DNA from 3 places in the Microbacterium oleivorans genome. Region 1 is predicted to be linked to each of the others. Evidence: predicted binding sites of a transcription regulator. Region 1 holds the regulator's gene; each other region holds the start of a gene.

Region 1 (9,750 bases):
GCCGAGACAGCACGGTGTCGAGCTGCGCGGCGTCCAGTCCGTCGATGAGATGCAGGCGCACGATCAGCTCGGGCCCGCGCATGCGGGCGTCGGGATCGCCCGCCGCGACCGACAGGTCGAGCACCGCCAGCTCGCCTCCGATGCTCTCCTGCAACGCGGTGAACACCGCAGGCGATGTCGGCGCCGGTTCCCACGGCTGTCCCTGTCCGATCGCCCACACCGCGGGGCGGCGAAGGACGAACTCCGTATCGGATCCCGGGTCGATCACGATGAGGTCGGTGTCGTCGGATGCCGCGGCCATCGCCGTGCGCACTCCGTCGGCCGGCACCGGGCGTGCGACCGGATCCCATCTCGACAGCGCCGAGACCGAGGTGAACACCGGCTGCACACGTCGCCCGTCGGGCGCGGCGACCGTGACGATGGAGAGCTCCTGCGTCTTGTCGACGCGCAGGCCCGTGGGCCCCACGCCCTCGTCGCCCTTCTCGGGGACCAGCGGGATCAGCAGACGCGCGGCCCGGTAGGCCTCGACCACCGCGACCGCGTCCCCCGACCCGGCTCGGAATGCTTCGAGGGCGGCGAGCAGCGCCGGGTCGGCCGACCCGTCGTCGGTGGCGTGCGGGTTCGACTCGAAGCTGCGTCCCTCCCAGGGGACACCGGCCGAATCGGCCGCATGACCGTGCGGTCCGTCAGTCTCCGGCGACATCCAGCGCCTCGGCCAGCGTGAAGGCGCCGGCATAGAGGGCCTTGCCCACGATCGCGCCCTCGACGCCCATTGGCACGAGCTCGCGGAGGGCGGCGATGTCGTCGAGGCTCGAGATGCCCCCCGACGCCACGACGGGCTTGGGGGTGCGCGAGGTGATCTCGCGGAGCAGGTCGAGGTTCGGCCCCTGCAGCGTGCCGTCCTTGGTGACGTCGGTGACGACGTACCGGGTGCAGCCGGCATCCTCGAGACGCTCCAGCACGTCCCACAGGTCGCCGCCGTCGCGGGTCCAGCCGCGCGCGGCCAGGGTCGTGCCGCGCACGTCGAGCCCGACGGCGATCGCGTCGCCGTAGCGGCCGATGACGTCGGCGGCCCACTCCGGGTTCTCCAGGGCTGCGGTGCCGAGGTTGATGCGCGACGCTCCGCTCTCGAGGGCGGCCTCCAGGGTGGCGTCGTCGCGGATGCCGCCGGACAGCTCGATCTGCACGCCCTTGACCTGCTTGATGACCTTGCGCAGGACGGCGGCGTTGTTGCCCCGACCGAAAGCGGCGTCGAGGTCGACGAGGTGGATCCACTGCGCACCCTGTCGGGCCCACGCGAGCGCCGCGTCGACCGGGTCGCCGTAGGTGGTCGCACTGCCGGCCTCGCCCTGGGTCAGGCGCACGGCCTTGCCGTCGGCGACATCGACCGCGGGAAGGAGGATCAGTTCGGGGGTGGACGCGAAGTCGTTCATCACATTCCAGATCGTGGAGGAAGACGCACCCGTCCACGCGGGCGCGCCACGGAGGACACTAGCGGCCAGGCAGGGCGCCGATCCAATTGGACAGCAGCCGGATGCCGGCCGCCCCAGACTTCTCGGGGTGGAACTGGGTCGCCGCCAACGGGCCGTTCTCGACCGCCGCGAGGAACGGCGTGCCGTAGTCGCACCAGGTCAGCACCGGCTCGGCGAACGGCCTCATCACCTCGAGGCTCCACTGCTGGGCGCCGTAGGAGTGCACGAAGTAGAACCGCTCGTCCTCGATGCCGTCGAAGAGCACCGAACCCGCCCCCGACCGCACGGTGTTCCAGCCCATGTGCGGGAGCACCGGAGCATCGAGCTCGGAGACCGTCCCGGGCCACTGACCCAGGCCCGCAGCGTCGTGTCCGCGTTCGACGCCGTTGTCGAACATGACCTGCATGCCGACGCAGATCCCCAGCACGGGCCGACCGCCCGCCAGGCGACGCTCGATGAGCTCACCGCCGCGACTCTCGCGCAGCGCCGACATGACCGCGCTGAAGGCGCCGACGCCGGGCACCACGAGACCGTCGGCATCCTGGATGAGACCGCGGTCCGACGTCAGCCGCGCGTCGGCACCCGCCGCCGAGAGCGCCTTGACCGCGGAGTGGACATTGCCCGACCCGTAGTCGAGCACGGCCACCAGAGGCGCAGCGCCCCGGTCCGTCTCGGCGCCGGTCACAGGGCACCCTTCGTACTGGGAATGCCGTGGACGAGCGGGTCGAGGGCCTTGGCCTGCCGGAACGCCCGCGCGAAGGCCTTGTACTCCGCCTCGGCGATGTGGTGCGGATCACGGCCGCCCAGCACGCACACGTGGACGGTCAGCCCCGCGTTGAACGCGATGGCCTCGAAGGTGTGACGCACGAGCGAGCCGGTGAAGTGGCCGCCGATGAGGTGGTGCTCGTACCCGTCGGGCTCGCCCGTGTGCACGAGGTACGGCCGACCGGAGATGTCGACGACGGCCTGCGCGAGCGCCTCGTCGAGCGGCACCAGCGCGTCGCCGTAGCGCGAGATGCCCGACTTGTCGCCGAGCGCCGATCGGAGCGCCTGGCCGAGCACGATGGCCACGTCCTCGACGGTGTGGTGCGCGTCGATGTGGGTGTCGCCGCTGGCACGCACGGTGAGATCGGTGAGCGAGTGCTTCGCGAACGCCGTGAGGAGGTGGTCGAAGAACGGCACGGTCGTCTCGATCGTGCTGACACCGGTGCCGTCGAGGTCGAGCTCCAGTTCGACGGACGATTCGCTCGTCGCGCGGCGGATGCTGGCCGTTCGGGGGCTGGTCATGCCTCCGAGTCTATCGAGGCCAGTGCCTCCAGGAACGCGGTGGTCTCCTCCTCCGTGCCGGCGGTGACCCGCAGCGCGTGCGGGATGCCGACGTCGCGGATCAGGATGCCGCGGTCGTACAGCGCCTGCCACGTCGCGGCGGGATCGTCGACGCCGTCGAAGAGCACGAAGTTGGTCCAGCTCTCGTAGGAGCGGTAGCCCAGGGCATCGATCGTGGCCGACATCCGGTCGCGCTGTGCGACGATCTCGTCCACCATGCGCAGCATGGTCGACGAGTGCGAGAGCGCCGCTGTCGCGGCCGCCTGCGTCAGGGCGCTGAGGTGGTAGGGCAGCCGCACGAGCCGCAGCGCGTCGATCAGGGTGGCGTCGGCGGCGAGGTAGCCCACACGCGCTCCCGCGAACGCGAAGGCCTTGCTCATCGTGCGCGACACGACCAGACGTTCGCGCTCCCCCAGCAGCGTCAGCGCCGACGGGGTCTCGCGAGGGGCGAACTCCTGGTAGGCCTCGTCGACGATGACGATTCCGGAGGCCGCCTCGTAGACGGCCTCGATGACGTCGAGACCGAGCGGCGTGCCCGTCGGGTTGTTCGGTGCGCAGAGGAACACGACGTCGGGGCGGTGCTCGGCGACCTGGGCCGCGGCGGAGGCGGCATCCAGCGTGAAATCAGGGCCGCGCTCCCCCGCGACGTAGCGCGCTCCCGTCGCCCGGGTGAGCAGCGGGTACATCGAATACGTCGGTCCGAACCCCAGAGCAGTGCGCCCCGGACCGGCGAAAGCCTGCATCAGGTGCTGAAGCACCTCGTTCGAGCCGTTCGCGGCCCAGATCCGGTCCGGAGTCAAGCCGTGCCCCAGGTAATCGGCGAACGACTCCCTCAGCCGCGTGAACTCGCGGTCGGGATAGCGGTTCACTTCGCGCAGCGCCCGGGCGATGGCGTCGAGGATGTCGTCGGCCACCTCCTCGGGGACGGGGTGGGTGTTCTCGTTGACGTTCAGCGCCACCGGGAGCGGAGCCTGCGGGGCGCCGTACGGGGTGAGGCCACGCAGGTCGTCTCTGAGGGGAAGATCATCCAGACTCGGGCTCATCCCACCCATGCTAGGCCGCGTGGCGACGGACGTCGGCGCAGAACCCCGACGGATGCCGTCACACGCCGTGTCCTGGCGTCCGGCCTCAGCTCGCGACGGCGTACTCCGCCGGGATGGCGAGCGTCTGGCCGGCGTCGAGCTGACCCGAGCCCAATGCGTTCAGGCGGATGATCGCGTCGATGACGTCGCGGGGGTCGTCGTTGGGTGCGACCTCCTCGGCGATGGTCCAGAGCGAGTCGCCCGACATCACCGTCACGGTGGCGAAAGTACCCTCGGGCGCGCCGGCCTCGTCGGAGGCGAGCGCACCGCCGCCGGACAGCACGGCGAAGCTGACGGCCACGACGGCGGGAAGAGCTGCGACTGCGACGAGGGCGCGGCGTCCACGGAGCGTCAGGCGCAGGCGCGTGCGGGGTGACGGCGCGTGGCGGACATCGATGGTGGTCATGGCTTCTCCTCTGGAGCGGTAGGAAGATTCGCTCACGGCTTCTCGGGGAGAAATCCGGGTGCGTACTTCGGTTCCGAACGTATCTTCGATATTATCTGGTGTCAACCAGGGTTCGAAATCGGATACCGATCGAAGAGACACGCGGTGCGTTCCGCACCGGCAGCTCAGGATCGGGCTACGTTTTCGACAGCGAGAGCCCACCACGAACCTCCGACATCGGGTCGGGGGCGGGCGTGACGACAGGAGACCGGCGGATGAGCGAGAAGCCGCAGACGCGACGACGCAAGAATCTGAGCGACAAGCAGCTCGCGATCCTCGAGGTGATCCAGCGCGCGATCGCGCGGAACGGCTATCCGCCGAGCATGCGCGAGATCGGCGATGCGGTCGGCCTGAAGTCCCTCTCGAGCGTGACCCATCAGCTCAACCAGCTCGAGTTGAGCGGGTACCTCCGCCGCGACCCGGGCAAGACCCGCGCCATGGAGGTGCTGATCGACCTGCCCGGCAGCGCCGCCGAGAACCCCGCCGACGCCGCTCCCGCCCTGGGCGACGCCGCCCTCGTGCCCCTCGTCGGACGCATCGCGGCGGGCGTGCCGATCACCGCGGATCAGCAGGTGGAGGAGATCTTCCCGCTTCCGCGTCAACTGGTGGGCAAGGGCGAGCTGTTCATGCTCAAGGTCGTCGGCGACTCCATGATCGACGCCGCCATCTGCGACGGCGACTGGGTGGTCGTGCGGTCGCAGGCCACCGCCGACAACGGCGAGATCGTCGCGGCGATGCTCGACGGCGAGGCCACCGTCAAGACGCTTCGCCAGCGCGACGGGCACACGTGGCTGCTGCCCCGGAACTCCGCCTTCGAGCCCATCCTCGGCGATGACGCCGTCGTGCTCGGCAAAGTCGTGGCCGTCCTCCGCGCCATCTGACGGCGGTCCGGCGTGGCCCGCCCCGCGCTCGCGTAGCGTGGCGCTATGTCGCAGCAGCTTCCCTACGGTTCCTGGCCTTCCCCGCTGACGGCCCGCTGGGCCAGCGCATCCTCGCTCCGCCTCGACGGCGCGGCGTTCGTCGGCGACGAGATCTGGTGGGGAGAGTCGCTGCCCGATGAGGCGGGGCGCGTCGCCGTCATGCGTCGGGCGATCGACGGCTCCGTCGAGGCCGTGCTCCCCGCACCGTGGAACGCCCGATCGCGCGTGCACGAGTACGGCGGCGGTGCGTGGACCGCCTCGGACGACGGTGTGCTCTTCTTCGTCGACAAGTCCGACCAGCGCATCCGTCGCCTGAGGCCGGGCGGCGAACCCGAGGCCCTGACGCCGGAGGACGGCGGCACGCACTACGGCGGGCTGCGCTGGCAACGCGGCACGCTGCTCGCCGTGCGCGAGCGCGAGCGCCCGGGCGCGACGCCCGAGCGGCACATCGTCCGCATCGACGGCGCCTCCTCCGGTGCAGCGTCCGATCCGGTCGCGGCGGTGAGCGAGCTCGCCGGTGGCAGCGACTTCGTCGCGCAGCCCGCCCTCTCGCCGGACGGGTCGCACCTCGCGTGGGTGGCGTGGGACCACCCCGACATGCCGTGGGACCGTACGCGCATCCGGGTCGTGGACCTCGACGCACCGCACGTCGTCAGGGACGTCACGAGCGGCACCACGGCGGCGCTGCAGCCCGAGTGGTCGGCAGACGGCGACCTGGTGCTCCTCGACGAGCCGACCGGCCGCTGGAACCTCTACCGCGTCGATCCGGCGTCGAGCGTCGAACCGGTGGCGATGTCACCGGCCGATGCCGACACCGGCGGCGGCCTGTGGGTGCTCGGCACACGGTGGTACGCGCCACTCGACGATGGCCGCGTGATCGCCGTCCGCACGCACGGATCCGACCAGCTCGTGATCATCGACCGCGAGGGCGGCGCCATCCCCCTCCCCTTCGCAGCCACCGCTCGTCTGCAGATCGACGACGTGCGCGGCGACCGCGCGCTCGTCAGCGGCACCATGCCGGGAGCGACCGGCCTGTGGGTCGTGGACCTCGACAGCGGTGAGGCCATCGCCGTCCGCGGCGGCACCCCGGATGTCGACGAGGCGTGGATCCCCCACGCCCGGCAGGTGACGACAGACGGCCCGCACGGGCCTGTGCACGCCTTCGCCTACCCGCCGACCAACCCGGGCGTCTCCGCCCCGACCGACGAGCTGCCGCCCTATCTCGTGTGGGTGCACGGCGGCCCCACCTCGCACGTCGGCGGCACCGCCGACAGCAAGGCCGCGTACTTCACCAGCCGCGGCATCGGCGTGCTCGACGTCAACTACGGCGGCTCGACCGGGTACGGCCGCTCCTACCGCGAGCGGCTGAAGGGACAGTGGGGCATCGTCGACGTCGACGACGTCGCGGCCGCCGCGCGGGGCCTCGCCGCCGACGGCCTCGCCGACCCGGGCCGACTCGCCATCGAGGGCGGATCGGCCGGCGGCTGGACCGTGCTCGCCGCCCTCGTCGGCACCGACGTGTTCGGCGCCGGGATCTCGCGCTACGGGGTCGGCGATGCGCGAGCCCTCGCGGCGGAGACGCACGACTTCGAGGCCCGCTACCTCGACGGCCTCATCGGACCGCTTCCCGAGGCCGAGGAGACCTACATCGAACGCTCGCCCCTCAGCCGGCCGGAGCGATTCCGCGTTCCGCTGCTGCTTCTGCAGGGAGACGAGGATGCCGTCGTGCCGCCGGCGCAGGCCGAGGCGATCCGGGACGCACTCGTGGCTCAGGACGTGCCCCACGCCTACGTGCTGTACGAGGGCGAGGGGCATGGCTTCCGCCGCACCGAGACGATCGTCCATGCGCTCGAGAGCGAGCTCGCGTTCCTGGGTCAGGTCTTCGGCTTCGCCACCCCGGATGTCGCGCCCGTGGAGCTCGCCTGACCCGCCCCTCTCGAGGCCGCCGACCCGGCAGGCGCATCACGCATCCCTGCGCCCCCCGGTGCGGCAGGCGGGCTCAGCGAGCGTAGGGCGCGAGCTCGGCGGCCAGACGCTCCGAGACGTGGGCGTGAACGGCGGTGCCGTCCTCCTCGTGCGAGGTGGCGACGATGAGCCCGTTCTCGTGGACGGCCGAGATCAGGTCGCCCCGGTCGTACGGCACGAGCGCTCGCACCTCGACGGCCGGCAGCGGCAGCGCATCCTCGATCGCGCCGCGGAGCGCGTCGATGCCCTCGCCCGTCCGCGACGACACGAAATGCGCCTCGGGCTCGAGGCCACGCAGCAACAGGCGGGTGTCGTCGTCGATGAGGTCGGCCTTGTTGAACACGACCAGCTCGCGCGTCGCGCGCGCTCCGACGTCGCCCATCACGTCACGGACGGTGGCGAGCTGCGCGGCGGGATCCGGGTGCGAGCCGTCGACAACGTGGACGATGACATCGGCCCCCGAGACCTCCTCGAGCGTGGAGCGGAACGCCTCGACCAACTGATGCGGCAGGTTCCGCACGAATCCGACCGTGTCGGTCAGGGTGAAGACCCGGCCGTCGGCGGCCTCGGCCCGTCGGACGGTGGCGTCCAGTGTCGCGAACAGGGCGTTCTCGACGAGCACACCCGCGCTCGTCAGCCGGTTCAGGAGGCTCGACTTGCCGGCGTTGGTGTAGCCCGCGATCGCCACGGACGGGATCGTGTTGCGCTTGCGTTCGGCCCGCTTCGCATCCCGGGACGGCGCGAAGTCGCGGATCTGGCGGCGCAGCAGCGCCATCCGAGTGCGGATGCGTCGGCGATCGAGCTCGATCTTGGTCTCACCCGGTCCGCGCGAACCCATTCCCGCGCCGCCAGCACCGACCTGCCCACCGGCCTGACGGCTCATCGACTCGCCCCAGCCGCGCAGACGCGGGAGCAGGTACTCGAGCTGAGCGAGCTCGACCTGCGCCTTGCCCTCGCGGCTCTTGGCGTGCTGGCTGAAGATGTCGAGGATCACCGTCGTGCGGTCGATGACCTTGACCTTCGCGACGTCCTCGAGCGCGCGACGCTGGCTGGGGGCGAGCTCGGTGTCGGCGATCACGGTGTCGGCTCCGACGGCGGCGACCAGGTCGCGCAGCTCCGCGGCCTTGCCGCGTCCGATGTACGTCGCGGGGTCGGGGTGCGGGCGTCGCTGCAGCACGCCGTCGAGCACGACGGCCCCGGCCGTCTCGGCGAGCGCGGCGAGCTCGCGGAGCGAGTTCTCGGCGTCCTCCTGCGAGCCCTGGGGGTAGACCCCCACGAGCACGACGTTCTCGAGCCGCAGCTGGCGGTACTCGACCTCGGTGACGTCCTCGAGCTCCGTCGACAGGCCGGGGACGCGTCGGAGCGCGGCGCGCTCCTCCCGGTCCCACTGGTCGCCGTCGGTGTCGCCGTAGGACACCGTCGAGGCATCCTGCAGCGCTTGAGCGCCGGCGAAGACACGGAGTCCCGCGCGGGTCTCAGCGCTCGCGAGCACGCGATTGATCGGGTCCACCGCGATGTCGTCGTCGCCGTCGGGGGTGGTGGTGTGTGTCATACCTTCTCTTCCCGGGACGCCCATGCCCGAGCGTCCGTGAATTCTAGCCTCCCGCCGGGAGCACCGGCTCCGATACGCTCGGATGCATGGGGAGCGATCACTACTTCAGCGCGTCCCCGTCCAGCGAGCAGAACCTCCGCCGCATCCGCGTCACCCTCGCGGGGCGCGCCGTCGAGGTCACGACCGCGGGCGGGGTGTTCAGCCCTGACCACGTGGACTCGGGCACGGGTGTTCTGTTGGCCAACACCCCTCCGGCACCGTCCGGTGGGGATTTCCTCGACCTCGGCTGCGGCTGGGGGCCGATCTCGCTGTCGCTGGCGATGGAGTCGCCCCGCGCCACGGTCTGGGCCGTCGATGTGAACGAACGCGCCCTCGACCTGGTGCGACGCAACGCCGCTGAACTGGGACTCGATAACATCAACGCCGTTCTGCCCGACGATGTTCCCAACGATGTCGCATTCCGCACCATCCGTTCGAACCCTCCGATCCGGGTCGGCAAGAACGAGCTGCACGGGATGCTGCAGCGGTGGATCCCGCGTCTGTCGGAGCGCAGCGACGCCTGGCTCGTCGTGCAGCGCAATCTCGGTTCGGATTCGCTGCAGCGGTGGCTCGCCGCGACGTTCGATCACGGCTACGGCGTCACACGCGCGGCCACCGGCCGGGGCTTCCGAGTGCTGCGAGTGCGGCGACACGGCGTTCCACCCACGGGCGCCATCGAGCTTCCCTGACGACGCCTCCGCGAGATCAGCCCGCGAGCGCGACCTGCCCGGAGTAGACGAGCGTCGCCGGCCCCGACAGCAGCACGTGCTCGCCGTCGTCATGGGTGACCACGCGCACGCCGAGACGCCCGCCGGGGATCTCCACGCTCCACCGGTCGGGAGCCGCGGCCCCGGCCCAGTGTCGGACGGCGAGAGCGGATGCGGCCACGCCCGTGCCGCACGACAGGGTCTCCCCCACGCCGCGCTCGAAGACGCGCATCCGGATGACG
Region 2 (9,750 bases), 1.5 Mb from region 1:
TCATCGCCGATCCCCGGCTGCGCAAACTGTCGTTCACCGGTTCCACGCCGGTGGGCAAGAAGCTCATCGCGCAGGCGTCCGAGGGCGTCCTGCGGGTGTCGATGGAGCTCGGCGGCAATGCGCCGTTCATCGTGTTCGAGGACGCCGATCTCGACAAGGCGGTGGAGGGCGCGATGCTCGCGAAGTTCCGCAACATCGGGCAGGCGTGCACGGCGGCCAATCGCTTCATCGTGCACGAATCGGTCGTCGACGCCTTCGCCGACCGGCTGACCGAGCGTGTCGCGGCGATGAAGATCGGCCGCGGCACCGAGGAGAACGTGCAGATCGGACCTCTCATCGACGACAGGGCAGTCGCCAAGACGGGCGCGCTCGTCGAGGATGCCGTCGCCCGGGGAGCCACGGTGCGCACCGGCGGGTCTGCCATCGCGGGGGAGGGGAGCTTCTTCGAGCCCACGGTCGTCACCGAGGTCGTCGCCGGCAGCGACATCCTGCGCGAAGAGATCTTCGGCCCGGTGCTCGCGATCGCGACGTTCGCCGACGAGGATGAGGCGATCCGGCTCGCCAACGACACGGAGTACGGGCTGGTCTCGTACGTGTTCACGCAGGACCTCGCGCGCGGCCACCGGATGATCGACCGGCTCGAGACGGGCATGATGGGCCTCAACGTCGGCGTCGTCTCGAACGCCGCCGCGCCGTTCGGCGGTGTCAAGCAGTCCGGTGTGGGCCGCGAGGGCGGCCTCGAGGGCATCCATGAGTACCTGTCGACCAAGTACACCCTGATCCCGGCCGACTGAGGCCGACGGAGGAGAACCGATGAGCACGTATGCCGTGACCAATCCCGCGACGGGCGAGACCCTGGCGACGTATGAGCCCGCCACCGACGCCGACGTCGAGGATGCGCTCGCCACCGCGGACGCCGCCTACCGGTCGTGGGCGCGCCCGGCCGCGCCCGCGGAGCGAGCCGACCTGCTTCGCCGCGTCGCCGAGCTGCACCGTGAGCGCCGTGCCGAACTGGCCGCGATCATCGTGCGCGAGATGGGCAAGCCGCTGGCCGCGGCCGAGGGCGAGGTCGACTTCGCGGCCGATATCACCGCCTACTACGCCGACCACATCGATGAGATCACCGGCGATTCGCCGATCCCCATCGAGGGCGAGGGCGCCGCCGTGATCCGGCGGAGCCCGCTCGGGGTGCTGCTGGGGATCATGCCGTGGAACTTCCCCTACTACCAGGTGGCGCGCTTCGCCGCTCCGAACATCGCGGTGGGCAACACGATCGTGCTGAAGCACGCACCGCAGTGCCCGGAGTCGGCGGCGGCCATCGAGGCGATCTATCGGGATGCCGGCTTCCCGGAGGGCGTGTACACCAACCTCTACGCCAGCAACGAGCAGGCGGCCACGATCATCGCCGATCGGCGGGTGCAGGGAGTGTCGGTGACGGGCTCCGAGCGTGCGGGGTCGGCGGTGGCGGAGGTCGCAGGTCGACACCTGAAGAAGGTGGCGCTGGAGCTCGGCGGGTCCGACCCGTTCATCCTGCTGTCGACCGACGACCTGGATGCCGCCGTCGCCGCGGCCGCCGAGGCACGGCTCGACAACGTGGGGCAATCCTGCAACGGCGCCAAGCGCTTCATCATCGTCGACGGGCTGTACGACGCCTTCGTGGAGAAGTTCGCCGCCGCGCTTCGAGACGCGAAGGTGGGCGATCCGTTCGAGGAGGACACCGTGCTGGGGCCGCTCTCGTCGCTGACGGCCGCCGAGCGTCTGGCGGAGCAGGTCGATCGCGCGGTCGCCCAGGGTGCGACCCTCGTGACCGGCGGAGAGCGCGACGGCGCCTTCTACCCCGGGACCGTGCTGACCGGGGTCACCCCCGAGATGGACGCCTACCGCGAGGAGTTCTTCGGGCCCGTCGGCGTCGTCTATCGCGTCGCGGACGAGGCAGAGGCCGTCGAGGTCGCGAACGACACGCCGTTCGGACTGGGCTCGTACGTGTTCACCACCGACCCGGACCAGGCCGCGCGCGTGGCGGACGCCATCGACGCGGGGATGGTCTACGTCAACGTGGTCCTCGCCGACGAGGCGGGCCTGCCGTTCGGCGGGGTCAAGCGCAGCGGCACTTCGCGTGAACTGGGGCTGCTCGCCGCAGACGAGTTCGTCAACAAGAAGCTCATCCGCACGGGCGCGTGACCGGTCGGTGCTCGGCTCGCTGTCCGACGTCGCTGTCCGACGTCGTCGGCAGCGGGCCAACAGCGCGCGCTCGAACCGAGGCCGTGTTGCTCGGACCTGAACGTCGGAAGCGTCAGAAGGGTGGTGGCGCGCCGGGTGGCGCACCGGCGCCTCGGCCGGGCGGTGCGGGTGGTGGTGTGGCGAGTTCTGGTGTGAAGCAGACGGTGGGGATGGGGACGTCTTCGCGGTAGACCCGCCCGAGGGGTGAGGTCCACACGAGCACTCCGCCGCCGGCCTGCCGGACCTGCCATTTCGTGAATTGCTTCATGGAGTGGTGTCGTTGGCAGAGGTGGGCGAGGTTGTAGATGTGGGTGTGGCCGCCTGTGGCGTGGTCGATGGTGTGGTCGATCTCGCATCGGATCGCGGCTCTGCGGCAGCCGGGGAACCGGCAGTGCTGGTCGCGGGTCTGCAGCAGTCGCCGCATCGCGGGCAATGGCCGGTAGGCGTCGGTCTCGACCGGGGTGCGGGTGATCGGGTCGATGAACATCCGGTCCCACGTCCCCGTCTGTGAGGCGAGTTCCCGGACGGTGTCGGCGTCGATGAGTCCGGTGCCGTTCGCTTCGGCGGGGTGTTCGTCCTTCCCTGTGAGGGTGTCTGAGGTGATCACGACCTGCACTTTCGCCCGGATCGCACCGAGCGTCCCGCGCCCGTCGGTGCCGGTGGTGGGGTCGATGACGGGTGCGCCGCCGAGGACGAGGTCGGACAGCACGTCGGCACGGAGCTGATCCATCGTCCGAGCATCGGGCGCAGCGGCACCGCCCGCGCCACCCACCGCGCCCGCGGCATCCACCGCCACGGCATCCGCCCGGGCGTCCTTCACGGTTTGCGCCATCTGCGTCAACCGGTCGTAGATCCCCGCGGCGATCACCATCGGCACCGTCGCGGAGAGGTCGGCCATCCCGTCCTGCCCCGGCGATAACCGCACGCACCGCCCGGCGGCGGCCTCCCGGTGACGCTCCGAGAACGATCGCGGGTGCATCCGCTCCGCCAGGTTCTGCAACGCCCCGGCCACACGCGTCGCGATATCCCGCTGGCACACGGCCACTGCGGCGGCGTCGAACTCCGGTCGTACCTCCTCCGGCACCACCCGCCCGACCTTCACCACCACATCGACGTGCTCGCGGGTGACGAGGCGCTGCTCCCACGCCGCGAACATCGCCGGGTACTCATCCACCACCGTCATCGCGTGGTCGATCTCCCACTGCACCCGCCGGTCACCCCGCCGCGCCATCCCCGCCGCCTCCGCGGCGACCGACCGCAGCTCCATGTCAGAGGCCATACCCCGCACGCCATCGCGGCGTGCCTCGTGCAACGCCGACCGTCCCAGCTTCGCCAAGGCTCGCACGGACGCGATCTCACCGGCGTGCGCGAGTGTCAACGCGTGGGCGAACTCCACGAACGCCGCCGCGTGCGGCGCCCCGCCTGCCACCTCGTCGCCTCTGCCGCCGTTCGCTTGCATGTTCCCATCTTTGCAGCCCCCACCGACACGCTGTGAGAACATACGTACGCCCGGGAATGCCTCCACAATCGCCCTCTCTGTGGAGGAAGCCACGCTGAACGCTCGCGAACGCTAGCCGTCGTGCACCTGCGAATGCCCCACCGGCCGTCGTCTCGTCCCCGCATGCTCGTTCGCGACCATCGCGCGCATGACGTACACTGGGAGGTGCAGTCGAAATCTGCATTCTTTCGCCATGCCCAAGCGTCGACGACGTGACGAATGGTGATGGGATGCGGGTGTAGACCCCGAGGTCCGCAGGATCTCTAGGGCGGTAGCTCAATTGGCAGAGCAGCGGTCTCCAAAACCGCAGGTTGCAGGTTCGATTCCTGTCCGCCCTGCGCGTCGGCGTCAGCCGGCACACGGAAGGTATCAGGTGGGTTCGATGGTCCAAGAGGGTGGCGAAGTCGTCGCCGCAGGTGGCGCGCCCCGCGAGAAGAAGCCCAACGTCTTCGCGCGGATCATCATCTTCATCCGCCAGGTGTTCGCCGAACTCCGCAAGGTCGTCACCCCGACTCGCCAGGAGCTCGTGAAGTTCACGGCAGTGGTCCTCGGCTTCGTCGTCGTGATGATGGCGCTCGTGTACGGCCTGGACGTCCTGTTCGTCTGGATCACGACCGTCGTGTTCGGCGTCCCGGGCTGATCGACGGGCCCAGCCCGCACGACCCGCGAATGCCTGCTGAGCAGGCATCCCGACAATCGATGGAAGAGAACGCAGTGTCAGAACGCATCCCCGACGACGTCGACTGGGCCACGGCCGCCGAGCAGTCCAGCGAGGACGACGAAGCCCAGGAGGGCAACGTTCTCGCCGGGCAGGAGCAGGCCTCCGACGCCGCCGAGCACGTCGCCGTCCACGTGGTGGAAGACGACGCTGTCGAGGACGGCACCGACCTCGACGGCGTCGAGATCGACGACCCCGACGCAGACGCCGTCGTCAACGACGCTCTCGAGATCGACGAGACCGCCGAGGCCGAGGCCGCCGCCGAGGTGCTCACCGACTCGCTCGAGGAGGAGCTTGCCGAGCAGGCCGCCGAGGCCGCGGACGAGGTCGAGCCCTACGACGGACCGGAGCCCGAGCTCGAGGCCTCCGACGAGACGGTCGACTACCTCTCCGAGTTCGAGGCCGCCGCCGGTATCGAGATCTCGGTGGGCGACGACGAGGACCCGTACGACGCGTTCCGCACCGAGCTGCGCATGCTCCCGGGCAAGTGGTACGTCATCCACTCCTACGCTGGTTTCGAGCGCAAGGTGAAGGCCAACATCGAGCAGCGCAAGTCGACGCTCGAGGTCGAGGAAGACATCTATCAGGTCGAGGTCCCCATGGAGGACGTCGTCGAGATCAAGAACGGTCAGCGCAAGATGGTCACGCGCGTCCGGATCCCCGGCTACGTGCTCGTTCGCATGGAGCTGACCGAAGACACCTGGTCGGTCGTGCGTCACACGCCCGGCGTCACCGGCTTCGTCGGCAACGCCCACAACCCGACTCCGCTGCGCTTCGACGAGGCGTTCAACATGCTGAAGTCGCTCGTCGAGGTCAAGGAGGCCGCGCCGGCCAAGGCGGGCGCCGCCAAGGGTGTCGCCGCTCCGACCCGCAGCCTCGTCACCGAGGTCGACTTCGAGGTCGGCGAGACCATCACGATCAAGGAGGGCTCGTTCGCGGGGCTTCCGGGGTCGATCAGCGAGATCAAGCCCGAGAGCGGCAAGCTCACGGTGCTCGTGTCGCTCTTCGAGCGCGAGACCCCGGTCGAGCTCTCGTTCGATCAGGTCACCAAGCAGTAACGCGTCCGCGTCGTTCGAAGCGCTCCGCCGGTCCGCCGGTCGGGGCGCTTCGTCGTCCCGGTCCCTCGGCCGAGCGACCCGGTGACCGGATGCGCTAGACTTGGGGAGTTTGCGGGCGTTCGCGCGCCCGCACATCACACCGTCGCCCGGAACCGCCGGACGCGCGGGAGAGGGATGCCGCCGGCATCCGCTCGACGAAAGGAAAACGAATGGCACCGAAGAAGAAGGTGACCGGCCTGATCAAGCTTCAGATCAACGCCGGAGCCGCCAACCCGGCGCCGCCGATCGGCCCCGCGCTCGGTCAGCATGGCGTCAACATCATGGAGTTCTGCAAGGCGTACAACGCCGCGACCGAGTCGCAGCGCGGCAACGTCATCCCCGTGGAGATCACCGTCTACGAGGACCGCAGCTTCACCTTCGTCCTGAAGACCCCGCCCGCCGCGGAGCTCATCAAGAAGGCTGCCGGCGTTCCCAAGGGATCGGCGACGCCGCACACGACCAAGGTCGCGAAGCTCACCAAGGACCAGGTCCGCGAGATCGCCGAGGCCAAGATGCCCGACCTGAACGCCAACGACATCGAGGCCGCCTCGCTGATCATCGCTGGCACCGCCCGTTCCATGGGCATCACGGTCGAGAGCTGAGGGGGAGACGACAATGGCTAAGTCCAAGGTTTACGAAGCAGCCGCGGCGAAGATCGACCGCGACAAGTTCTACAGCTCCACCGAGGCCGTCGCGCTGGCGAAGGACACCGGTTCGAAGAAGTTCGACTCGACCGTCGAGGTCGCGCTGAAGCTCGCCGTCGACCCGCGCAAGGCGGACCAGATGGTCCGCGGCACGGTCATCCTGCCCCACGGCACCGGCAAGACCGCCCGCGTCATCGTGTTCGCGACCGGACCGGCCGCCGAGGCCGCCATCGCCGCGGGTGCCGATGAGGTCGGCGGCGCCGAGCTCATCGAGAAGGTCGCCGGCGGCTGGACCGCTTTCGACTCGGCCGTCTCGACGCCCGAGCTCATGGGCCAGGTCGGTCGTCTCGGCAAGGTGCTGGGCCCCCGTGGCCTCATGCCCAACCCCAAGACCGGCACCGTGACCCCCAACCCGGCCAAGGCCGTCGAGGAGATCAAGGGCGGAAAGATCGAGTTCCGCGTCGACAAGCACGCGAACGTGCACTTCGTCGTCGGCAAGGCCTCGTTCTCGGCCGAGCAGCTCGAGGAGAACTTCAACACCGCGGTCGAGGAGATCGTGCGTCTGAAGCCGTCGAGCGCCAAGGGCCGCTACATCCAGAAGGGCGCCGTGTCGACCACGTTCGGCCCCGGCATCCCGCTGGACGTCAACGCTTTCGCCTGATCGCGTCGAACGGACGGGGTCTCGCCTTCGGGCGGGCCCCGTTCGTCGTCTTCGGACGTAGGCGTACACCCCGCGGTACCGTCGGATCATGACGCGCGACCTCGTCGACATGCTCGGCATCGACCTCCCCATCGTGCTGGGGCCCTTCGGCGGCTTGTCGTCGTCCGCGCTCACCTCCGCGGTGAGCGAGGGCGGCGGGCTCGGGTCCTACGGTCTGTACGGCTACGACGGCCCGCGGATCCGCGAGACGGCCGGCCAACTCCGAGCGCTCACCGCGCGCCCCTTCGCGTTCAACCTCTGGCTTCCCCTGGGCGACGAGGTCGCGCCCGGAACGATGGACATCACGCCGTTCCGTGACGCGCTGCGCCCGCTCTACGCCGCTGCCGGCGCGGCCGTGCCACACGACCCCGAACGGTTCCTGCCGTCCCTCGAGGAGCAGCTCGCGGCCGTGTGGGATGCCGCGCCGGCGGTGCTCAGCGTCGTCTACGGCGTCCCTGCGGCGGACGTCATCACCGAGGCGCATCGGCGCGGCATCCGGGTCATCGGAACCGCGACCTCGGTCGCGGAGGCGGTCGCGCTGGAACGGGGAGGGGTGGATGCCGTCGTCGCGAGTGGCGCGGAAGCCGCCGGTCACCGGGTGTCGTTCCTCGCCGCCCCCGAGCGCTCGCTGGTCGGCACGTTCGCCCTGGTGCCGCAGGTCGTCGACGCGGTCGACATCCCGGTCATCGCGGCCGGCGGCATCGCCGATCACCGGGGCGTCGCCGCAGCGTTGGCGCTCGGAGCCTCCGGCGTGCAGGTCGGAACAGCCTTCCTGCGCACACGGCAATCGGCGGCCTCGGCGGGCCACCGTACCGCCATCGCGGCGGCTGCCGACACCGATACCGTCCTCACCCGGGCGATGAGCGGTCGCCTCGCCCGCGGCATCCCCAACCGGGCGACGCGCGATATCGAGGCGAGCGGCCTGATCGCACCGTTCCCCGCTCAGAACTGGCTCACCGGCGTCTTCCGCACCGCCGCGGGCGGCGAGCCGGAGCTCTCGTCGCTGTGGGCGGGGCAGGCCGCGGCGCTGGCCAGACGCGAGGACGCTGACGAGGTGCTCGCCGACCTCGCGGCCGGTCTGCCCTCGCGCTGATCCGCACCGGATGGACGTGGCCACCGCCCCGCGGGTCGTCCGCGCATCCCGGGTCAGGCGGTGTCGCGCACCTCGAACGAGGTGGAACTTTCGGGGTCGATCTCGGTCACACGAGCGCGACGGACGCGGGCCCCGGGTGGGCCCTCCGCCATCCACGCGAGGACGTCATCGACGGCGACATCCGTCCCCTCCAGCACAGCCTCGACCGTGCCCTCGGAGCGGTTGCGCACCCAGCCGGCCACCCCGGCGCGGTCAGCCTCGAGCCGCAGGCTGTACCGGTAACCCACTCCCTGGACACCGCCGTCGACGATCACATGAACGCTTCGCATGCTGTCATCCTCTCTCACGGCCAGACGAGGCTCACCGCGATCGCGATCATCACCACCGCCACGACGGCGTCGAGGACGCGCCAGGCGCGCGGCGTCGCCAGCACGCGGCCGAGCAGGCGGGCGCCGAAGGCGAGCGAGAAGAACCACACGATGCTCGCGGCGACCGCGCCGACGGCGAACCAGCCGCGGTCCTCGCCGTGCGTGCCCGCGATGCTGCCGAGCAGGAACACGGTGTCGAGGTACACGTGCGGGTTCAGCCAGGTCAGCGCGAGGCAGGTGAGGGCGACCGCCGCGGCGCCCGCCGGTGTCCGCCGTCCGTCGGCCGGACGCGCGTCGAGCACCTCTCCGCTGGGACGCCAGGCCCGCCGCGCGGCGAGCAGCCCGTAGACGAGGAGGAAGACCGCACCCGCCCACCGCACCACCGGCACGAGCCAGGGAATGCTCTGCAGCACCAGCCCCAGACCCGCGACCCCGGCGATGATCAGCGCGGCGTCGGAGACGGCGCAGATGGTCGCGACCAGCAGGACGTGCTCGCGACGGATACCCTGGCGCAGCACGAACAGGTTCTGCGCGCCGATGGCGACGATGAGCGAGAGGCCGAGGCCGAAGCCGGCGAGAGAGGCGGTGAGCACATGTCGACGGTAGGGGCGGCGTCACGTACAGTCCAGATCATGGAACTTCACCTGCGTAAGCACGACTGACGTGCGCGTGCCGCACGAGCTCGTCGAGACCCTCGTGGTCGTCCTCGACGAAGGAAGCCTGGATGCCGCCGCGCGGCGCTTGCACGTCACGCCGTCCGCGATCAGCCAGCGTGTCCGAGCGCTCGAACGGATCGCCGGTCAGGTGCTTCTCGTACGGTCCAAACCGGTGCGCGCCACCGAGGCCGCGCATCCGTTCGTGCGGTACGCCCGGCAGCTCGCGCTGCTCGAGCGCGACGCGCTCGTCGGCCTCGACCAGGCGGTCGTCAGCGTTCCCCTCGCCGTCAACGCCGACTCCCTCGCGACGTGGTTCCTCTCGCCGCTCGCGCGCCTGAGCGCGGCCCACGAGGTCGTGTTCGACCTGCACCGCGACGATCAGGACTTCACCGCCGGCCTCCTCGAGAGCGGCACCGTGATGGGCGCCGTCACTTCGCGTGAGACGCCGGTGGCCGGGTGCCGTGCGAGTGTGCTCGGCGCCCTGCGCTACGAGGCCGTGGCCGCCCCGGGCTTCGCCGCCCGATGGTTCGCCGGCGGCGTCGATGCGGCGGCGCTCGCACCGGCGCCCGTCGTCGACTTCGACCGCCGAGACGAGCTGCAGACGCGCTGGCTGCGCGGTCGGGGGGTCGATGCGGGCCTGCCGCCGCGTCACCGCGTGCCGGCGTCGCAGGACTTCGCCGCGGCCGTGCTGCTCGGTCTCGGGTGGGCGCTGCTGCCGACCCTGCAGTCGGCTCCGCACCTCGCCCGCGGCGAGCT
Region 3 (9,750 bases), 880 kb from region 1:
TTCCGCCCGGGGCAGTACCTCGAGCTCGAGGTGCCGCACCGTCGGCCCGACGCGCGGGGCACCCGCCGGGAGTTCTCGATCGTGTCGGCACCTGCTGAGCTTCCCGAGGTTCGGATCGCGATCCGTGAGGGGTCGCAGTCGAGCTACAAGAAGGCGCTCGCGCTCGTCGAGCCGGGGCGTGACCTCCCGGTGACGGGCGTGTGGGGGGACTTCGTGCTTCCCTCGCGCACGGATGCCAAGGTGCTGCTGGTGGCCGCAGGGATCGGGGTGACGCCCTTCGTCTCGCAGCTTCGGCAACTGCGTCTGGCCGGTGAGCAGCGCGATGTCGTGATGGTCTATGTGGCGTCGGCCTCGGAGGAGCTCGCGTTCCGCGACGACATCGTGGCTGCCGGTATCCGGGTGCTCGTGGTGACGCGCGACGACCCGCGGGATCTGCCGGAGCACTGGCGCTGGGCAGGCGGTGCACGCCTGGCTGCTTCGGGCCTCGCCGATCTCGTTCCCGACCTCGCCGAGCGCCACGCGTTCATCTCCGGCCCGCCGCGGCTGATCGCCGATCTGGCTCCTGCTCTCGGGAAGGCGCGATCACTGACGACGGACGCGTTCGCCGGGTACTGAACCGGCACGCTCCTGAACCGCCGCTTCGGGATGGCGAGCTCCGGGATGGGTGCTCCGGGGTGCGCGCCGTCCGGGGAGGGCACGGGGCAGGCCGGGCGCGCTCGGGAGCTGGACACGGGCTGACCGGGCGCTCACCTGAACGGGCTCGATTTCGAACGGGACCCCCTACAGGCGATGACGTCGCCCCGGGGGCACCGTCCACCGGTGACCGCGGTCGTGTCAGAAGGGTGGTGGTGCGTCGGGTGGTGCACCGGTGCCTCGGCCGGGTGGGCCGGGTGGACGCGGTGGTGTGGCGAGTTCGGGTGTGAAGCAGACCGCGGGGATGGGGACGTCTTCTCGGTAAACCCTGCCGTGGGGTGAGGTCCACACGAGCACTCCGCCGCCGATCTGCTTCACCCGCCACTTGGTGAATTGCTTCATGGAGTGGTGTCGTTGGCAGAGGTGGGCGAGGTTGAGGATGTGGGTGTGGCCGCCCAGGGCGTGGTCGATGGTGTGGTCGATCTCGCAGCGGATCGCGGCTCTGCGGCAGCCGGGGAACCGGCAGTGCTGGTCGCGGGTCTGCAGCAGCCGCCGCATCGCGGGGAGGGGCCGGTAGGAGTCGGTTTCGACGGGGGTGCGGGTGACCGGGTCGATGAACATCCGGTCCCATGTCGCCGTCTGCGCCGCGAGTTCCCGGACGGTATCGGCATCGACCAGTCCGGTGCCGATCGCTTCGGCGGGGTGCTCGTCCTTCCCGGTGAAGGTGTCTGAGGTGATCACGACCTGCACTTTCGCGCGGATCGCCCCGAGCGCACCGCGCCCGTCCACGCCGGTGGTGGGGTCGATGACGGGTGCACCGCCGAGGACGAGGTCCGAGAGCACGTCGGCGCGGAGCTGATCCATCGTCCGGGTGTCGGGGATAGGGGCAGCGGCATCGGCATCTCGTTCGGCATCCACTCCGAACGCGGCGCCATCGCTGACGCCCGCGCCACCCACCGCGCCCGCACCGCCCGCCTGCGCGCCAGCGCCCGCGCCGTCCACCGCGCCCGCGGCATCCACCGCCACAGCGTCCGCCCTCGCGTCCTTCACCGACTGCGCCATCTGCGTCAACCGGTCGTAGATCCCCGCCGCGATCACCATCGGCACCGTCGCGGAGAGGTCGGCCATCCCGTCCTGCCCCGGCGATAACCGCACGCACCGCCCGGCGGCGGCCTCCCGGTGACGCTCCGAGAACGACCGCGGGTGCATCCGCTCGGCGAGGTTCTCCAACGCCCCGGCTACACGCGTCGCGATGTCTCGCTGACATACCGTCACCGCGGCCTGATCGAACTGCGGCCGTACCTCCTCCGGCACCACGCGCCCGGCCTTCACGACAACATCGACGTGCTCCCGGGTGACGAGGCGCTGCTCCCACGCCGCGAACATCGCCGGGTAGTCGTCGACCACGGTCATCGCGTGATCGATCTCCCACTGCACCCGCCGATCCCCACGCCGCGCGATCCCCGCCGCCTCCGCAGCGACCGACCGCAGCTCCATGTCGGAGGCCATGCCCCGCACGCCGCCACGATGCGCCTCGCGCAGCGCCGACCGCCCCAGCTCGGCAAGGGCTCGCACTGCCGCCACCTCAGCGGCGTGGAGCAGGCGCAACGACTCATCGAACCCGGCGAACGCAGCGGCGTGAGGCGACGCCGACGACACCGAGGATGACAGCGAAGCCGTGTCGTCCTTCTCGTCCGGGCCACCATGTTGCGTCTGCATCGTCCCATTCTGCCGAGGGCCTCCGACACTCCGATCGAACAGAGCTTCGATCGGCAGAACGCGCTCTCGCGCGACTCAGGGGAGGAGGCGACGCGCACTCGCGCGGGCTCGTCAGCCGACGCCCTCGGTTCGCTCCGGCTCTGATCCCGCCGATCCACCTGATCCCGCCGATGCCGCCGGGTCCGCCGGATCGGCGGGACGCGCGGTGAGCCGCAGCTCGAACGTGGTGGATCCCGGGTCGATCCGGACCGTCAGCGAACCGCCGTGCGCAGATGCGATGGCTCGGGCGATCGACAGGCCCAGCCCGGTGCCGCCGGTCTGACGTGCGCGCGAGCGATCGGCGCGCGAGAACCGTTCGAAGATCTCATCCGCCACGGCCGGGTCGATGCCCGGCCCGTCGTCGTGCACCGCGAGCACGGCGGTGCCGTCGTCGACGCGAACCGATGTGGTGACGGTCGTCCCGCCCGGTGTGTGGACGCGGGCGTTGGCCAGCAGGTTCGCGACGACCTGTGTGATGCGGGTCGCGTCCGCGGCGACGACGACCGGTTCGTCGCCGACATCCAGTCGCCACTGGTGGCCCTGTCCCGCGACGCGCGCGTCGGCGACCGCGTCGACGGCGAGGGCGGTGAGGTCCACGGAGCCGTAGACCAGCTCCTGTCCTTCGTCGAGCCGTGCGAGCAGCAGGAGGTCCTCGACCAGGCTCGTCATCCGCAGCGACTGGGCCTGGATGCGCTCCAGCGCCGACGCGGTGGTCTCCTCGACCCCGGGCACCCCCTGGCGCATCGCGCGCAGCGACAGTTCGGAGTAGCCGCGGATCGACGCCAACGGCGTCCGCAGCTCGTGGCTGGCGTCGGCGACGAACGACCGCATCCGTTCCTCGTTGCGCTGGCGTGCGACGAGAGAAGAGTCGACGTGGTCGAGGAGGGTGTTCAGCGCCGCGCCGACGCGTCCGATCTCGTCGTTGTCGTCGGTCTCCTCCTCGGGCACACGTTCCGTGATCGTCACCGCCCCCTGGGCGAGAGGAATGGATGCCACGCGAGCCGCGGTGTCGGCGACCACGCGAAGCGGTCGGAGCGAGCGTTGGATCACGACCGCGATGGCCGCGCTCAGCAGCAGCAGCCCGCCCACCGTCACGATCGTGATGGTGGTGACCACCTCGGCCACGGTCCGGTCGACCTCAGCCAGCGGCAGTCCGGCGACTCCCGTGATGTCCCCGGCTTTGAAGGAGACGAGCCGATAGGTGCCGAGGTCGCCGATCGCGGTCGTGGTCGCGCCCATGCTCAGATCAGCTGAGGCGAGGTCGGAGAACTCCTCGGTGGAGAGGCTCCTCACGCCGTCCTCGCCGCTGACGGTGGCGGCCGAGACCTGACCGAGGGGACCGCGGACGAACAGCGTGTAGCCGTAGGGGAGGCCCTGCGTGTTCGCTATCGTCTCGTCGGCGGCGCGTACACGCGGCACGTAGCCGTCGTCGAACAGCTTGAGGGCACGTGTGAGCGACACCGCGTTGGTCTGCACGGTGCCCACGAGGACGCTGCCGATCGTGGTGGCGAGCCCGACGGCACTCGCGATCAGCGTCAAGGCCACGATGCCGACGACCGTGAGCATCAGTCGGGTCTGCAGGGTCCAGCGCTTACGGCGGCGGCGAGCGCCCGCACCGGCATCCGGCGTCGCATCGACGGAGCCGCGTTCGGTGAGGCTCGAGGTTTCGGCACCGGCGCCGGACGCCGTGCTCACTGCGGCGCTTTGATCATGTAGCCGACGCCGCGCACCGTGTGGATGAGCGGCTCCCGACCGGCGTCGATCTTCTTGCGGAGGTAGGAGATGTAGAGCTCGACGACCGACGAGCGTCCCCCGAAGTCGTAGTTCCAGACACGGTCGAGGATCTGAGCCTTCGAGACGACACGCCGCTGGTTGCGCATGAGGTACCGCAGCAGCTCGAACTCTGTCGCCGTGAGCTCGATGTTGGTGCCGTCACGCTCGATCTCGTGCGAGTCCTCGTTCAGCGAGAGGTCGCCCACGCGCAGCACGGGGTCGGCTCCGCCGGCGGTGGCGGTGCCGGCGCGGCGCATCAGGCCGCGGAGCCGGGCGACGACCTCCTCGAGGCTGAAAGGCTTGGTGACGTAGTCGTCGCCGCCCGCGGTGAGGCCTGCCACCCGATCCGAGACCGAGTCCTTGGCGGTGAGGAAGAGCACGGGCACGTCGTCGCCCGACTGCCGCAACCGTTGCAGCACGGACATGCCGTCGAGGTCGGGCATCATGATGTCGAGCACCATGGCGTCGGGATCGAAGTCCCGGGCCTCCGAGAGGGCTTCGAAACCGGATGCCGCCGAGCGGACCTCCCATCCCTCCATCTTCAGCGCCATCGAGAGCAGATCGGTCAGCATCTGCTCGTCATCGACGACGAGCACGCGCAGAGGGGAACCGTCGGGACGCTGCAAGATGGTGGGCGCGGGGGTGGTCATGCGCCCATTCTGCGGTGTTCTCTATGGAGAAGCTATGGACGAGGCTATGCCTCCGCTGTGAGAGACCGGTGCGGCATACAGTGACGACATGACGATCGTGCGCACCACGCTCTACGTCGACGGCGTGCCTCTTCCCGACGGCTCCGACGACGTGTCACCCGCATCGGCGCGACAGCGGGCGGAAGAACGCGGCGGCTTCGCCTGGATCGCGCTCGTCGACGCGGACGCGGACGAGCTCGAGCGGCTCGGCGAGGAGCTCGGCGTGCACCCGATCGCACTCCGCGAGAGCCTGCGTACGCATCAGCGATCGATCTTCGAACGCTACGGCGACGACGTGTTCGTGGTGCTGCAGCCGGCGCGATACGACGACGCGTCCGAGACGGTGCGGTGCGACGAGGTCGACGTCTTCCTCTCCGAGGCGCTCATCGTCACCGTCACACGCTCCGACCGCATCGACGTCGACGACGCGCGTCGCCGTATCGAGGGGCACCCCGATCTCCTCCGGCACGGCCCCTCCGCCGTCCTCTGGGTGCTCATGGAGCTCACCACCGGGGGCTATCGAGCGGTGCTCGACGGTGTCGAGAACGACATCGACGAGATCGAGGACCAGATCTTCGGTGACGACCCCGGGGTGTCTCGACGGATCTTCGATCTGCAGCGCGAGGTGATCGACCTCGCCCATGCGACGACACCGCTGCCCGACGTCCTCGCGCGCCTGGCCTCGGCGATGCAGGACCCGCGCCTCGGCCGGGAACCCGCCCGATGGGACGACCTGCGGGGACGGGCGCAGTACGTCGCCGATCGGGTCCTGTCGATGCGGCACACCCTCGATGACGCTCTGACGATCCACGCGACTCTGGTCAACCAGCGCCTGGACGAGAAGATGGCGCACCTCACCGAGGTTCAGGTGCGGCAGAACGACCAGGTCAAGAAGATCTCGTCCTGGGCGGCGATCGGGTTCGCGCCGACCTTCGTCGCCAGCGTCTACGGCATGAACTTCCGCTTCATGCCCGAACTCGACCAGCCCTGGGGCTATCCGATGGCGCTCGGGATCATGGTGCTGCTCAGCGCCGGGCTCTACGGCATCTTCAAGCGCAACGACTGGCTCTGATCCGCCGCCGCGGCGACCGCCCGCCCCACCGGACGAGGCCGCGACGAGCGGGTGCTCGTCGCGGCCTCGTGCCGTCACCGCCGGGGTGTCAGTGCGTGTCCTCGGCTTCGACCTCGGACCGGTCACCCGACCACAGCGTGTGGAAGGTGCCGTCCTGGTCGATCCGCTTGTAGGTGTGCGCGCCGAAGAAATCGCGCTGGCCCTGGATGAGGGCTGCTGGCAGGCGCTCGGCACGCAGGCCGTCGTAGTACGACAGCGAGGAGCTGAACGCGGGGGCGGGGATGCCGGCGCCGGCGGCGACCTGGACGATGTGACGCCAGGCGTCCTGAGCGCGGCCGAGAGCCTCGACGAAGTACGGCGCCGTGAGGAGGACGGGAAGCTCCGCCTCGGCGGCGTACGCGTCGGCGATGCGGTTGAGGAACTGGGCGCGGATGATGCAGCCGCCGCGCCAGATCTTCGACACGGCGCCGAGGTCGATGTTCCACCCGTACTGCGCAGCGCCGGCCCGGATCTCGTCGAAGCCCTGCGAGTAGGCGACGATCTTGGATGCGTAGAGCGCGAGGCGCACCTGCTCGATGAACGCGTCGACGTCGTCGACCGTGAAGTCGTCGTCGGCGGGGCCGGGCAGCGACCCCGAGACGTCGCGCTGCTCGCGATGGCTCGAGAGCGAGCGGGCGAACACCGCTTCGGCGATGCCCGAGACGGGGACGCCGAGGTCGAGAGCGGTCTGCACCGTCCAGGCGCCCGTTCCCTTGGCACCGGCCTGGTCGACGATCACGTCGACGAGGGGCTTGCCGGTCGCGGCATCCGTCTGGCGGAGCACCTCGGCGGTGATCTCGATGAGGTAGGAGTCGAGCTCGCCGCGGTTCCACTCGGCGAAGATGTCGGCGATCTCGGCGGGCGTCTTGCCGGTGCCCCGACGGATCAGGTCGTACGCCTCGGCGATCAGCTGCATGTCGGCGTACTCGATGCCGTTGTGCACCATCTTCACGAAGTGCCCGGCGCCGTCGTGGCCGATGTGCGTGACGCAGGGCTCGCCCTCGGCGACGGCGGCGATGGACTTGAGGATGGGGCCGAGGGTGACCCACGACTCGTCGGGACCGCCGGGCATGAGCGAGGGGCCGAGGAGCGCGCCCTCTTCGCCGCCCGAGACTCCCATGCCGACGAAGTTGTAGCCGGCCTCGCGGACGGCCTTCTCGCGGCGGATCGTGTCGGTGAACAGGGAGTTGCCGCCGTCGACGATGATGTCGCCCGGTTCGAAGACCCGCATCAGCTCGTCGATGACCGCGTCCGTCGGGCGGCCGGCCTTGACCATGATGATGGCCGTCCGGGGCTTCTGCAGGCTCGCGGCGAACTCTTCGTAGGAGAACGCGGCCGTGAACCCGGCCTCGGGGTGCGCCTCGACGAGCTCGTCGGTCTTCGAGCGCGAGCGGTTGAAGACGGCCACCGAGTTGCCTTCGCGGCTCGCGAGGTTGCGGGCGAGGTTCGATCCCATCACCGCGAGGCCCACGACACCGATGTTGGCGAGACCGGACGTCGTCGAGCCCGCCGGGGCGTCGGCCGAAGGCGTCGGCCGGTCGACGTCCTCGGGACGCGGTGCGCCCTCGTGGACGGTGGCCGCTTCGTGCGGTGCCTGATCCTGATCGGTCGAGGGTCCTGTCGGTGAGGGGGTCGACGCCATGCGTAGCTCCAGGTTCGCGTGCGGGTGGGAGATGGTCAGAGATCGGGTCGAGAGGAGGCCCGTATCCCTCGCCACCCTATCCGCTCGCACATCGTCGCGGAGCGGCATATCACGCCGTTGCGGCCAGGGCGACGGCGTCGGAGGTGAGCCGCGCGACGGTGCGGGCGTCACGGTCGGCGACGGCGGCGGCGGGCAGCATCCAGGAGCCGCCGACGGCGACGACCTGGGGGTGCGAGAGGTACTCGGTGAGATTCGAGGCGTTGACCCCACCGGTGGGCACGAAGGCGACGTCGCCGAACGGGGCTGCCAGTGCGCGGAGGGCGGCGAGCCCGCCGGAGGTCTCGGCGGGGAAGAACTTCACCGTGCGGAGGCCGGACTCTCGAGCGGCCATGATCTCGGACGCCGTCACCGCCCCGGCGATGAGCGGCACGCCGTGGGACGCCGCACGCGAGGCCACCGAGGGCAGGAACCCGGGGGAGACGAGGAAGCGCGCACCGGCGTCGACGGCGACATCGACCTGGTTCGCGTCGACGACGGTGCCCGCCCCGACGATCATGTCCCCCCGCGCGGCGATCGCCCGGATCGCGACGGCAGCGGCTGGAGTCCGGAAGGTGACCTCGGCGACCGGGAGGCCGCCGGCGGCGAGAGCATCGGCTACGAACAGACCCTGATCGGCGGAGTCCACGACGACCACGGGAACGATGCGGTGCTGAGCGAGCAGGTCGACGACGGCGGCCACGGCAATCTCCTCGGGGTGTCCTTTTCCAGCCGAATGATCATATCATTGGGGTGGCGAGGCGGCTGCCCGCCGGACACCCGACGATGGGCCCGACATGAAGATCCTTGCGCTCGAAGCCAGCACGACCTCGGCGAAGACGATGCTCTTCGATTCCGACACCGGCGCGATGGCGGTCCGCAGCCGCCGTTTCGAGATCGACGGTCCGGATGCCGCGGTCCGCGACGCCGACGCGGTGTACGTGCAGCTGATGGCGCTCGGGCGCGAGGCGGCGGCCGGAGAGCACGTCGATCTGATCGTGCTCAGCGGCACCTGGCACGGACTCACGCTGCGTCGTCCCGATCTGTCCGCCGTGACGCCGGTCATGGAGTGGCCCTATACGGGAGCACAGGATCTCAGCGCCGCGCTCCGGGCCGACGACGACCTCACGTGGTGGTTCTACGAGCGAACCGGCTGCATGGTCAACGCCATCTACCCGGTGTTCAAGCTGCAGCATCTGCGCGCCCAGGGGCTCGCCATCGACGGCCTGGTCGCGCTCGACCAGGCGAGCCTCATCTTCGCGCGCATGACCGGTGAGATCTGGACCAACCCGTCGCTCGCCTCGGGCAGCGGTCTCCTGTCCGCCTCGACCGCGGCGTGGGACGATGACGTCATCAGCCGGTTCGACCTCGACGGGGTCGTGCTTCCGGAGCTGCACGAAACGACCGCCACCGCACCGCTCTCGGCCGAGGCGGCCGTTCTGCTGGGGCTGCGGTCCGGCATCCCGGTACTCACGCCCGGCCCCGACGGGGGCCTGAACCAGGTCGGCGACCTGGCGACCGAGCCGGGTGAGATGACCTTCTCCATGGGCACCAGCGGTGCTCTGCGGGTCGCCTCGCGTCATCCGGCGTTCTCGCCGACCTTGAGCACGTGGTCGTACCGGTCGCCGTTGGGCGCCCTCAGCGGCGCTGCGACCTCGGGATGCGGGAACTGCGTCGACTGGGCGCGAGAGCGTCTCTTCGGTGCGGCGACCGACTACCTCGACATCGAGCCGTCGCTGTCGACGGCGCGCTCGGATCTGCCGGTGTTCATGCCCTTCCTCTTCGGCGAGCGCAGCCCTGGTTGGCAGGATCAGCGCCGGGGCGGATTCCTCGACCTCGCTCCCGCGCATTCCCGGGTGGACATGTACCAGTCGGTGCTGGAGGGCATCGTCTACTCGCTGTTCCACTGCTACAAGGAGCTGACCGCGCTGGGGGGAACCCCGCGCCGCATCGTGCTGTCGGGGGGAGTGCTGTCGTCGCCGTTCTGGACGCAGCTGACCGCCGACGTCTTCGGTGCGGAGATGGAGGTGTCGCCGCAGCAGCACACCTCGATCGTCGGCGCCGTTCGCATGGGCATGCTCGCCAGCGGCGGGGCGCTCCGCCACCCG

What was found. Region 1 encodes LexA, which represses DNA repair genes until DNA is damaged. Its sites were predicted from a motif close to TCGAACANNTGTTCGA; they were not measured.
Region 2: HW566_RS04950 (HNH endonuclease signature motif containing protein) is a predicted target of LexA. The motif match lies at 3,714-3,729, and genes of this name have one in related genera.
Region 3: HW566_RS02000 (HNH endonuclease signature motif containing protein) is a predicted target of LexA. The motif match lies at 2,387-2,402, and genes of this name have one in related genera.

Annotation. Positions count from the first base shown of each region.
Region 1 covers NZ_CP058316.1:2,862,165-2,871,914, reverse strand. Annotated here, with positions in the region: gene HW566_RS13620 (SseB family protein) at 1-703, opposite strand, end outside; gene priA (bifunctional 1-(5-phosphoribosyl)-5-((5-phosphoribosylamino)methylideneamino)imidazole-4-carboxamide isomerase/phosphoribosylanthranilate isomerase PriA) at 687-1,433, opposite strand; gene hisH (imidazole glycerol phosphate synthase subunit HisH) at 1,492-2,157, opposite strand; gene hisB (imidazoleglycerol-phosphate dehydratase HisB) at 2,154-2,759, opposite strand; gene HW566_RS13600 (histidinol-phosphate transaminase) at 2,756-3,841, opposite strand; gene HW566_RS13595 (LysM peptidoglycan-binding domain-containing protein) at 3,927-4,286, opposite strand; gene lexA (transcriptional repressor LexA) at 4,541-5,206, shown strand; gene HW566_RS13585 (prolyl oligopeptidase family serine peptidase) at 5,252-7,171, shown strand; gene hflX (GTPase HflX) at 7,245-8,762, opposite strand; gene HW566_RS13575 (class I SAM-dependent methyltransferase) at 8,849-9,490, shown strand; gene dapF (diaminopimelate epimerase) at 9,507-9,750, opposite strand, start outside.
Region 2 covers NZ_CP058316.1:998,635-1,008,384, reverse strand. Annotated here, with positions in the region: gene HW566_RS04960 (NAD-dependent succinate-semialdehyde dehydrogenase) at 1-794, shown strand, start outside; gene HW566_RS04955 (NAD-dependent succinate-semialdehyde dehydrogenase) at 814-2,181, shown strand; gene HW566_RS04950 (HNH endonuclease signature motif containing protein) at 2,294-3,679, opposite strand; tRNA gene HW566_RS04945 (tRNA-Trp) at 3,984-4,056, shown strand; gene secE (preprotein translocase subunit SecE) at 4,101-4,358, shown strand; gene nusG (transcription termination/antitermination protein NusG) at 4,433-5,494, shown strand; gene rplK (50S ribosomal protein L11) at 5,704-6,135, shown strand; gene rplA (50S ribosomal protein L1) at 6,149-6,838, shown strand; gene HW566_RS04920 (NAD(P)H-dependent flavin oxidoreductase) at 6,927-7,970, shown strand; gene HW566_RS04915 (acylphosphatase) at 8,024-8,299, opposite strand; gene HW566_RS04910 (LysE/ArgO family amino acid transporter) at 8,314-8,931, opposite strand; gene HW566_RS04905 (LysR family transcriptional regulator ArgP) at 9,002-9,750, shown strand, end outside.
Region 3 covers NZ_CP058316.1:395,639-405,388, reverse strand. Annotated here, with positions in the region: gene HW566_RS02005 (FAD-dependent oxidoreductase) at 1-615, shown strand, start outside; gene HW566_RS02000 (HNH endonuclease signature motif containing protein) at 835-2,352, opposite strand; gene HW566_RS01995 (sensor histidine kinase) at 2,464-4,086, opposite strand; gene HW566_RS01990 (response regulator transcription factor) at 4,083-4,814, opposite strand; gene HW566_RS01985 (magnesium and cobalt transport protein CorA) at 4,903-5,925, shown strand; gene gndA (NADP-dependent phosphogluconate dehydrogenase) at 6,014-7,606, opposite strand; gene eda (bifunctional 4-hydroxy-2-oxoglutarate aldolase/2-dehydro-3-deoxy-phosphogluconate aldolase) at 7,716-8,345, opposite strand; gene HW566_RS01970 (gluconokinase) at 8,440-9,750, shown strand, end outside.